2 regions of the Streptomyces sp. NPDC033136 genome follow, and region 2 is predicted to be linked to the other one. Evidence: riboswitches for the same ligand, from Rfam matches in the RefSeq annotation. Region 2 holds a riboswitch; the other holds the start of a gene.
What was found. Region 2 has a riboswitch for cyclic di-AMP ahead of ACZ5TL_RS18020 (transglycosylase family protein). Riboswitches for the same ligand answer to the same signal wherever they lie in the genome.
Positions count from the first base shown of each region.

Region 1: linked by a shared signal. The riboswitch ahead of ACZ5TL_RS00065 (M23 family metallopeptidase) and the one ahead of ACZ5TL_RS18020 (transglycosylase family protein) in region 2 are both predicted to bind cyclic di-AMP.

Region 1 is NZ_JBVIPD010000001.1:16,966-21,370, reverse strand. Features, by position in the region: gene ACZ5TL_RS00085 (GTP cyclohydrolase II) at 1-145, opposite strand, end outside; gene ACZ5TL_RS00080 (MarR family winged helix-turn-helix transcriptional regulator) at 278-793, opposite strand; gene ACZ5TL_RS00075 (dihydrofolate reductase family protein) at 871-2,001, shown strand; tRNA gene ACZ5TL_RS00070 (tRNA-Met) at 2,125-2,198, shown strand; cyclic di-AMP (ydaO/yuaA leader) riboswitch at 2,510-2,666, shown strand; gene ACZ5TL_RS00065 (M23 family metallopeptidase) at 2,678-3,718, shown strand; gene ACZ5TL_RS00060 (PrsW family intramembrane metalloprotease) at 3,879-4,405, opposite strand, start outside.
Region 2 is NZ_JBVIPD010000008.1:252,449-256,853, forward strand. Features, by position in the region: gene ACZ5TL_RS18010 (cytochrome P450 family protein) at 1-975, shown strand, start outside; gene ACZ5TL_RS18015 (LysM peptidoglycan-binding domain-containing protein) at 1,156-2,157, shown strand; cyclic di-AMP (ydaO/yuaA leader) riboswitch at 2,386-2,552, shown strand; gene ACZ5TL_RS18020 (transglycosylase family protein) at 2,557-3,261, shown strand; gene eno (phosphopyruvate hydratase) at 3,632-4,405, shown strand, end outside.

The sequences.
Region 1 (4,405 bases), on a different contig from region 2:
CCAGGACGACGGCCACGTGCTCCCGGCCGTCGGCCAGGCCGTGGAAGGTGACGAGCTCGGCGTCGGCCTCGTAGCCGTCGTGGAAGCGCAGGGGGACCCGGACGCGGGAGCGCGGGGTGGCGATGACGGCGGGAGTGTCGGGCATGCGGGGCCTCCGGGTCCGTTCCTGTTCGGCTGCACAGCCGGTGTTGCTTCAGATTTGAAGCATAACCACGAGCGGAACCCTACTCGTGCTTTAAATTTGAAGCAACGAGATCGCGGTGCCTTGTGGCGCGCGTCACGAACAGGCCGACGAGGACCTCCGCCGCCACGGCACGTCGTCCGACGCCGGCCGCGTCCCGTCCTCCTGGAGCCCTCGCGCGATCGCTGCCGAGATCTCCTCCAACTGCCCCACCTGCTCCTCGCTGAGCCGGTCGAACAGGAAACTCCGCACGGTCTCGACATGCCCGGGCGCCGCCCTATCCAGTACGGCGAACCCCTCGTCGGTCAGGGCCGCGATGCTGCCCCGCTTGTCGTGCCGGCAGGCCTCGCGCCGCAGCATGCCGTCCTTCTCCAATCGCGTCACCGCGTACGTCAGCCGGCTGCGCGTGATCTTCAGCCGCTCGGCGAGATCGGTCATGCGCAGTCGCCGGTCCGGGGACTCCGACAGGACGGACAGGATGGAGTAGTACAGGTGCGGCATGCCGGCGTCCTGCTGGAGCTGCCGGTCGATCGCGTCCTCCAGGAGCAGCGAGGCGGCGATGTAGGCGCGCCAGGCGCGCTGCTCCTCGGAGGTGAGCCAGCGAGTCGTCATGTCGCCAGTGTAGGTTTGTTTCAAACTTGAACCAAGACCTGTCCAGTCCCGCCGTCCCGACCAGTCGCGGAGCGTCGATGCCCCACCCGTACGTCCTGCTGTCCGCCGCCGTCTCCCTCGACGGCTACCTGGACGACACCGGACCCGAACGCCTGCTCCTGTCCAGCCCCGCCGACTTCGACCGGGTCGACGAGGTCCGGGCGTCCGTCGACGCGATCCTGGTCGGCGCCGGCACGCTGCGCGCCGACAACCCGCGGCTCCTGGTCAACTCCGCCGAGCGGCGCGCCGCCCGCACGGCCGCCGGCGAGCCGGAGTACCCCCTCAAGGTCACCGTCAGCGGCTCCGGCGACCTCGACCCGGACGCCCGGTTCTGGCACACCGGCGGCGAGAAGGTCCTCTACACGACCGACCGGGGCGCCGAGCGCGCCCGCGCCCTCGGTCTCGACACCGGCATCGTCCCCCTCGGCCCCGGCCTCGACTGGCGCCGGCTCCTCACCCACCTGCACGACGTCCGGGGCGTACGGCGGCTCATGGTCGAGGGCGGCGGCCAGATCCACACCCAGCTCCTCACCCAGGGCCTCGCCGACGAGCTCCAACTGGTCCTCGCCCCGCTGTTCGTGGGCGACCCCGGGGCGCCGCGCCTCTTCGGGCCCGGCGGCTACCAGGCCGGCCGGCTCCGGCTGCTGGAGACCAGGCGGATCGAGGACGTCGTCCTCATGCGCTACGAACCGACCGCCCCGGGTACCGGCCCCCTCCCGGTCGCCGCCGACCACCACTGGCTGGCCCTCGCCTGCGAACTGGCGGAGCGGTGCCCGCCCTCGGGCGCGGCGTTCAGCGTGGGCGCGGTGGTGGTCGCGGCCGACGGCACGGAACTGGCCCGTGGTCACTCCCGAGAGGGCGGCGACCCGGTCGTGCATGCCGAGGAGGCGGCCCTGGCCAAGACCGACCCGGCCGACCCGCGGCTCGCGGGCGCGACGGTGTACAGCAGCCTGGAGCCCTGCGCCCGCCGCGCCTCCCGCCCCGCCCCCTGTGCCCGGCTGATCCTCGACGCGGGTGTCCGCCGGGTCGTCACGGCCTGGCGCGAGCCGGACACCTTCGTGACCGAGGCCGACGGCAGCGGCCTCCTGGCGGCCGGGGGAGTGGAGGTCCTCGTCCTCCCGGAGTACGAGGAGCGGGCCAAGGCCCCGAACGACCACCTGGCGCGCTGACGTTGCCCGGCGCCGACGGGCTTTCACCGTGTGGCGGACCTGTGCGGCGCGGGCGCCCAGGGGTGGCTGAGGGGCGGGTGGCGCGAGCGGTCCCGCGGATGGCGTACACTGGAGTCACAACGGCGCGGGGTGGAGCAGCTCGGTAGCTCGCTGGGCTCATAACCCAGAGGTCGCAGGTTCAAATCCTGTCCCCGCTACTGAAGGCCGAGGGCCGGAATCCGAAAGGGTTCCGGCCCTCGGTGTTTTCCGGGACTTCCCCAGCCTCCCGTACGGAACTCGCCCTTACTGTCGGTGAGCGAAGCACCTCACTCCGCATCACAACTGACACACCGTCAAAGCACTGGAGTCACTTGCGGAGCGGCCAACTCGCCCGATTTGGACTGGTCGTGGCAGGTAAGTCCGCGCGAAAAAGGTTAATGATCAAGTGGAATCGCTGGAATACCCACCGCGCGTCTATTAACGTTCGATAACGCAGCGCGGTCGTCCCAGCCGTCACAGAAGGCGGCTCCGTGCGCACGCGCCGAATCCCGAAAGGGAACCGGGGAACCACCACTTGGGGTGAATCGGGCGTATGCCGCCGTGGAAGCACGGCCGGTATACGCGCGTAGGAGACCTTCCTGCTCCGAACCCGTCAGCTAACCCGGTAGGCGAGAAGGAAGGAAAGGAGTACGCCTACGTGGCGTCCAACCGGCCTGCCCCCGAGGCCCCGCTCGCGACGGACCAGCGCGACACCGAGTTCTTCGGCTACGGCGGTCAGCGCACCGATGAGGGCCCGTTCCAGGAGTGGAACCCCACGGCGGAGTCCATCCGTCCCGTCCGTGGCCGGCACCGCGTCACCAAGCAGCGCGGCGGAGGGCTCGCCCGCAGCTCCACCGTCCTGGGCGTCGGCGTCATAGCCGCCGTGGGCGCGGGCGGCATGGCCAGCGCCCAGACCGGCAAGCCGCCGGTGTCGATCTCCGTTCCGGACCTTCCCTCGGTGGGTTCCCTCATCTCGGACGACGACACCCCCGAAGGTTCCGCCACCCCGCTCAGCAGCCTCGGCACGGTGTCCGCCGAGACCGAGCAGGGCACCGACGGCACCAACGGCGCCGGCGAGGCGCTGCGCGCCCGGATCCTGGCCCAGGTCGAGCACCAGCAGGACCAGATCGAGACCAAGGCCGCGCAGGACGCCGCGGCCGCCGCCGAGAAGGCAGCGGCGGAAGCCGTCGCCAAGGCGGAGAGGGAAGCCAAGGCCAAGGCCGCCGAAGCCAAGAAGAAGGCGGAGGAGGAGGCCCGCAAGAAGGCCGAGGCCGAGCGGCTCGCCGCCCTCGCCAAGCAGTACACGCTGCCGACCTCCTCGTACACCGTCACCTCCACCTTCGGCCAGGCCGGCGCCTACTGGTCCTCCGGCTACCACACGGGCCTGGACTTCGCCGCGCCCACGGGTACCCCGGTCAAGGCGGTCCACAGCGGCACGATCACGGAGGCGGGCTGGAGCGGCTCGTACGGCTACAAGACCGTCCTGACCCTCGATGACGGCACGGAGATCTGGTACGCGCACCAGTCGTCCATCGGCGTCAGCGTCGGCCAGAAGGTCAGCACCGGTGACGTCATCGGCCGCGTCGGCGCCACGGGCAACGTGACCGGCGCGCACCTGCACCTCGAGGTCCACGCTGCCGGTTCCAGCAGCGGCATCGACCCGATGGCCTGGCTGCGGGACAAGGGACTGAACCCCTAACCGCTAACCGCTAACCGCCAGTCGAAGCACCGGCAGCCCTGATGACGCCCCCCCCGGCATCAGGGCTGCCGGTTTCGCAGGTGCGGGGGCGGTCACGGGGTCCTGCCGAGCGGACGGGCCCGGCGGCCGTTCCGTGCCCGGCGCCAGCGCCCGGGCTTCCTCACGACCGGTACGGGTTGTACGCGGGGTACGGCTGATGGCCGTACCCGTGCACCCCGACCTCGTACGCCCCGTACATCGGCCAGGGCGGGGCCGCCACCGGTACCGGAGGGGCCGTGACGCGTGCAGCGTGGCCCAGCGCGGGGCGGGCCGCCTCCCGCCGTCGCCACAGTTCGCCGAGCAGTTCCCGCTCCCGTTCCACGAAGCCGGCCCCGGCTCGGCCGCGGCGGGCCCGGTGCCGCAGGAACGCCAGGGACGTCGCGTACGCCTCGTACCGCGCCACCTCCCGTGCCGCGGCCTTCCCCGCGTGCCGGCGGGCGTACCGGCGCGCGATCCGCCGGGCCCGCATCGAGCCGAGCGCGTACGGCTCCGCCGCGGACAGCCAGCCGGCCACCGCGTACGCGGGCAGCTCCTCCCGTACGGTCCTCAGCTCCCGCTGCCGTGTCCAGACCACCAGCCACGTCAGCAGCCCGAAGATGGGCACCATGAACGCCGCGTACACGGCGAAGAAGCCGTACTCGCCGAACG
Region 2 (4,405 bases):
ATCGACCCGCCGGACCACAGCCGGCTGCGGCGGCTCGTGTCCAAGGCGTTCACACCCCGCCGGGTCGCCGAGTTCGCGCCCCGGGTGCAGGAGCTCACCGACGGGCTCATCGACGGGTTCGCGCAGCAGGGGTCCGCGGACCTGATCCACGAGTTCGCGTTCCCGCTCCCCATCTACGCCATCTGCGACCTGCTCGGCGTCCCCCGCGAGGACCAGGACGACTTCCGCGACTGGGCAGGCATGATGATCCGTCACCAGGGCGGACCGAGGGGCGGGGTCGCACGGTCGGTGAAGAAGATGCGCGGCTACCTCGCCGACCTCATCCACCGCAAGCGGGAGGCGCTCCCCGCCGAACCCGCCCCCGGCGAGGACCTCATCTCCGGCCTCATCCGCGCCTCCGACCACGGCGAGCACCTCACCGAGAACGAGGCCGCGGCCATGGCCTTCATCCTGCTGTTCGCCGGGTTCGAGACGACCGTGAACCTGATCGGCAACGGCACCTACGCCCTGCTCACCCACCCCGGGCAGCGCGCCCGGCTCCAAGCCTCCCTGGCCGCCGGGGAGACCGGCCTGCTGGAGACCGGAGTCGAGGAACTCCTCCGCTACGACGGCCCCGTCGAACTCGCCACCTGGCGGTTCGCCACACAACCGCTCACCATCGGCGGACAGCGCATCGAGGCCGGTGACCCGGTGCTCGTCGTCCTGGCCGCCGCGGACCGGGACCCCGAGCGCTTCGCCGACCCGGACGTGCTCGACCTCGCCCGCCGCGACAACCAGCACCTCGGCTACGGCCACGGCATCCACTACTGCCTCGGCGCCCCGCTCGCCCGCCTGGAGGGCCAGGCCGCGCTCGCCACGCTCCTCACCCGTCTCCCGGACCTCCGGCTCGCGGCGGACCCGGCCGAGCTGCGATGGCGTGGCGGTCTCATCATGCGGGGGCTGCGCACCCTGCCGGTGGAGTTCACGCCGGCCTGAGAGCGGCCGCTACCAACCGGACACCGCCCTCAAACATGGCAAGCCGTCAGGACTGTGATCTTCACGTGATCTGCGCGGCATGAACTTGTGACAAGTGATCGTCTGCCGATACGTTCACCCATCAACGCGGCCAGGGAATCGCGCCGCGCAGGTCACTGCTGTCTCGCGAAAGGTCTCCGTATGCTCTCCGGGAACGGTCGGCACCGTCGCCCCCGCCAGGCTCCGGCTCTCCTCGTGGCGGCCGGGGTGACCGGCTCCGCCATCGCGATCCCGCTCCTCGGGGCCTCCGGTGCCAGCGCGGCAGACGGCACGACCTGGGACCGGGTCGCGGACTGCGAGACCGGCGGCGCCTGGAGCCAGAACACCGGCAACGGCTACTTCGGCGGCCTCGCGCTGTCCCAGGAGGACTGGGAGAACTACGGCGGCCTCGACTACGCCGCGAGTGCCGACCTGGCCAGCCGCTCCCAGCAGATAACCGTGGCCGAGAGAATCCTCGCCGACCAGGGGGTCGGCGCGTGGCGCACCTGCGGACTGCTCTCAGGTCTCGAGAAGGACGCGAAGTCGGACACTTCCGATTCATCCGACTCGTCCGGCTCCGCCACTTCGAAGGATTCGCCTGGATTGCTCGATTCATCCGGGTCTTCTGGGTCCTCCGGCTCCTCCGAGTCGTCCCCTTCGCCTTCTCCGTCCGCGCCGTCGTCGTCTGGCGCGCCGTCGACCTCGCAGGATGAATCCACCGAGTCCGACAAGTCGTCTGATTCCGAGTCCACCTCGCAGGAGCGGGACCAGGAGTCCGGCAGCTCCTCCTCGGTCGCCCCCGAGAGCGGCGAGTCCGGTAACTCCCGGCAGGACGGCGACTCTTCGGCCCTGACCGACACCGGCTCCGGCCGCCACCGCGGCCCCAGCGCCGACGAGGACCCGGCGGTGGACAGCCGTAAGGGCCGAACGGACGAGTCCACGGGCCGGCACGCCTCGCGTGGTGACGGCGCCTCACGCGAGCTCTCCGACGGCTCCTACACCGTCCGCTCCGGCGACAGTCTCTGGTCCATCGCCGACTCCCTTGACCTCGGCGGCGGATGGCGCACGCTCTACGCCGGGAACAAGGAGGCCGTCGGTATCGACCCGAACCTCATCCGCCCCGGTCAGACGCTCACCGTAGGGGCCGAACCGGACGAGGAGTAGCCGTTCGGGCAGTGCGGAAACGAGGGTGGAAGTCGCCCCGAAACGGCGCTAGTTCACGTCGTGTTTCGCAGTGAATGTCCCGTATGGGTGCGGTGAGAGATAGATCTCAGAGGCCCTGATCGTCTTTGAAATTCCGGCGATCGCGTGCCTACGGTCGTGACCGCTCGTCATCGCGAGCCCCGGCTGCCGCAACGCCGAATCCTGCCAGCGGCCGTACGGGAACAGTCGTCGCGTCAAGCGCCGTAGGCAGGAGCGGGGGACCCAAGGTAGGCGCCCGACCGGCCTGTTGTGCCGGAAGGGCTAGGGGTGAAGCCGTGTCCCGTGAGGGACGCGGCCGGGCAACTCAACCGGCCCGAACCCGACAGCTCACCTCGCAGGCGTCGGTGAGGGGATCCATCCATGCTGTTTTCCGGCAAGGGCAAGCACCGTCGTCCGTCCAAGGCCACTCGCGCCATCGCCGTCGCCGGTGTCGCCTCCGCCGCCGTCGCTGCGCCGCTGATGGCGGCCGGCAACGCCTCCGCCGCCACCGCCTCCGAGTGGGACGCCGTCGCCCAGTGCGAGTCCGGCGGCAACTGGTCCATCAACACCGGCAACGGCTACTACGGCGGTCTGCAGTTCTCCGCCTCCACCTGGTCCGGCTACGGCGGCACCAAGTACGCCTCCACCGCCGACCAGGCCACCAAGGCCCAGCAGATCGAGATCGCCGAGAAGGTCCTCGCCGGTCAGGGCAAGGGCGCCTGGCCGGTCTGCGGCAAGGGCCTGTCGAGCGCCGGCTACACCGGCGGCGGCTCCTCGAGCGACTCCGGCAGCTCCTCGCAGCAGAGCCAGCAGAGCCAGCAGAGCACCGAGAGCCGCGAGACCCAGCAGCAGCCGGCCTCCCGCTCCGACGAGCGCCCGGCCGCCAAGAAGACCGTCACCACCCCGACCGGCAAGAAGGTCAAGAAGGGTGACGGCGAGTACAAGGTGGTCAAGGGCGACACCCTCAGCTCCATCGCCGCGGAGGAGAAGGTCGAGGGCGGCTGGGAGAAGCTCCACGAGCTGAACAAGGACATCGTCGAGGACGCCAACCTCATCTACCCGGGCCAGCAGCTGCACCTGAAGTAAGCAGCGGCCCACCCCCGTCCCCACGGGTTCCCCGCCCCGGTGCGCGTTCCCCCCGTACGCACCGGGGCGGGGCTTTTGTCTGCCGGTCTTGGCCTGCCGGTCCTGCCGGTCCTGGCCTGCCGGTCCTGCCGGTCCTGCCGGTCCTGGCCTACCGGTCTCCGCCGACCCTGGCGCACCGGTTTCTGCCGACCTTGGCACCCCCGCTTTGTTCCGTTCGGAAACAATTTACTCTCGGTTCTGTCCATGGGGTGGGCGACCCGGTGGCCGATCGCCCGGAGCCGGTTAGGCTCATGTCGCGAGCCACCGCGGCCCGCGCCTCGCCGGGTCCACGTGGCCCGCGTACCCGCGTCACATGAAGAAGGAGATGCTCGTGCCGTCCATCGACGTCGTCGTAGCCCGGGAAATCCTGGACTCCCGAGGCAACCCCACGGTCGAGGTCGAGGTCGGCCTCGACGACGGCAGCACCGGCCGTGCCGCCGTCCCGTCCGGCGCCTCCACGGGCGCCTTCGAGGCCATCGAGCTCCGCGACGGCGACTCGAACCGCTACCTCGGCAAGGGTGTGGAGAAGGCCGTCCTCGCGGTCATCGAGCAGATCGGCCCGGAGCTGGTCGGCTACGACGCCACCGAGCAGCGCCTGATCGACCAGGCCATGTTCGACCTGGACGCCACCGACAACAAGGGCTCCCTCGGCGCCAACGCCATCCTCGGCGTCTCCCTCGCCGTCGCCCACGCCGCCTCCGAGGCGTCCGACCTGCCGCTGTTCCGCTACCTGGGCGGCCCGAACGCGCACCTGCTCCCGGTGCCGATGATGAACATCCTGAACGGCGGCTCGCACGCCGACTCCAACGTGGACATCCAGGAGTTCATGATCGCACCCGTAGGCGCGGAGTCCTTCTCCGAGGCCCTGCGCTGGGGCGCCGAGGTCTACCACACGCTGAAGAAGGTCCTGAAGTCGAAGGGCCTGGCCACCGGCCTCGGCGACGAGGGCGGCTTCGCCCCGAACCTCGGCTCCAACCGTGAGGCCCTCGACCTCATCCTCGAGGCCGTCAAGGAAGCCGGCTACACCCCCGGCGAGCAGATCGCCCTCGCCCTCGACGTCGCCGCGTCCGAGTTCTACAAGGACGGCGTCTACACCTTCGAGGGC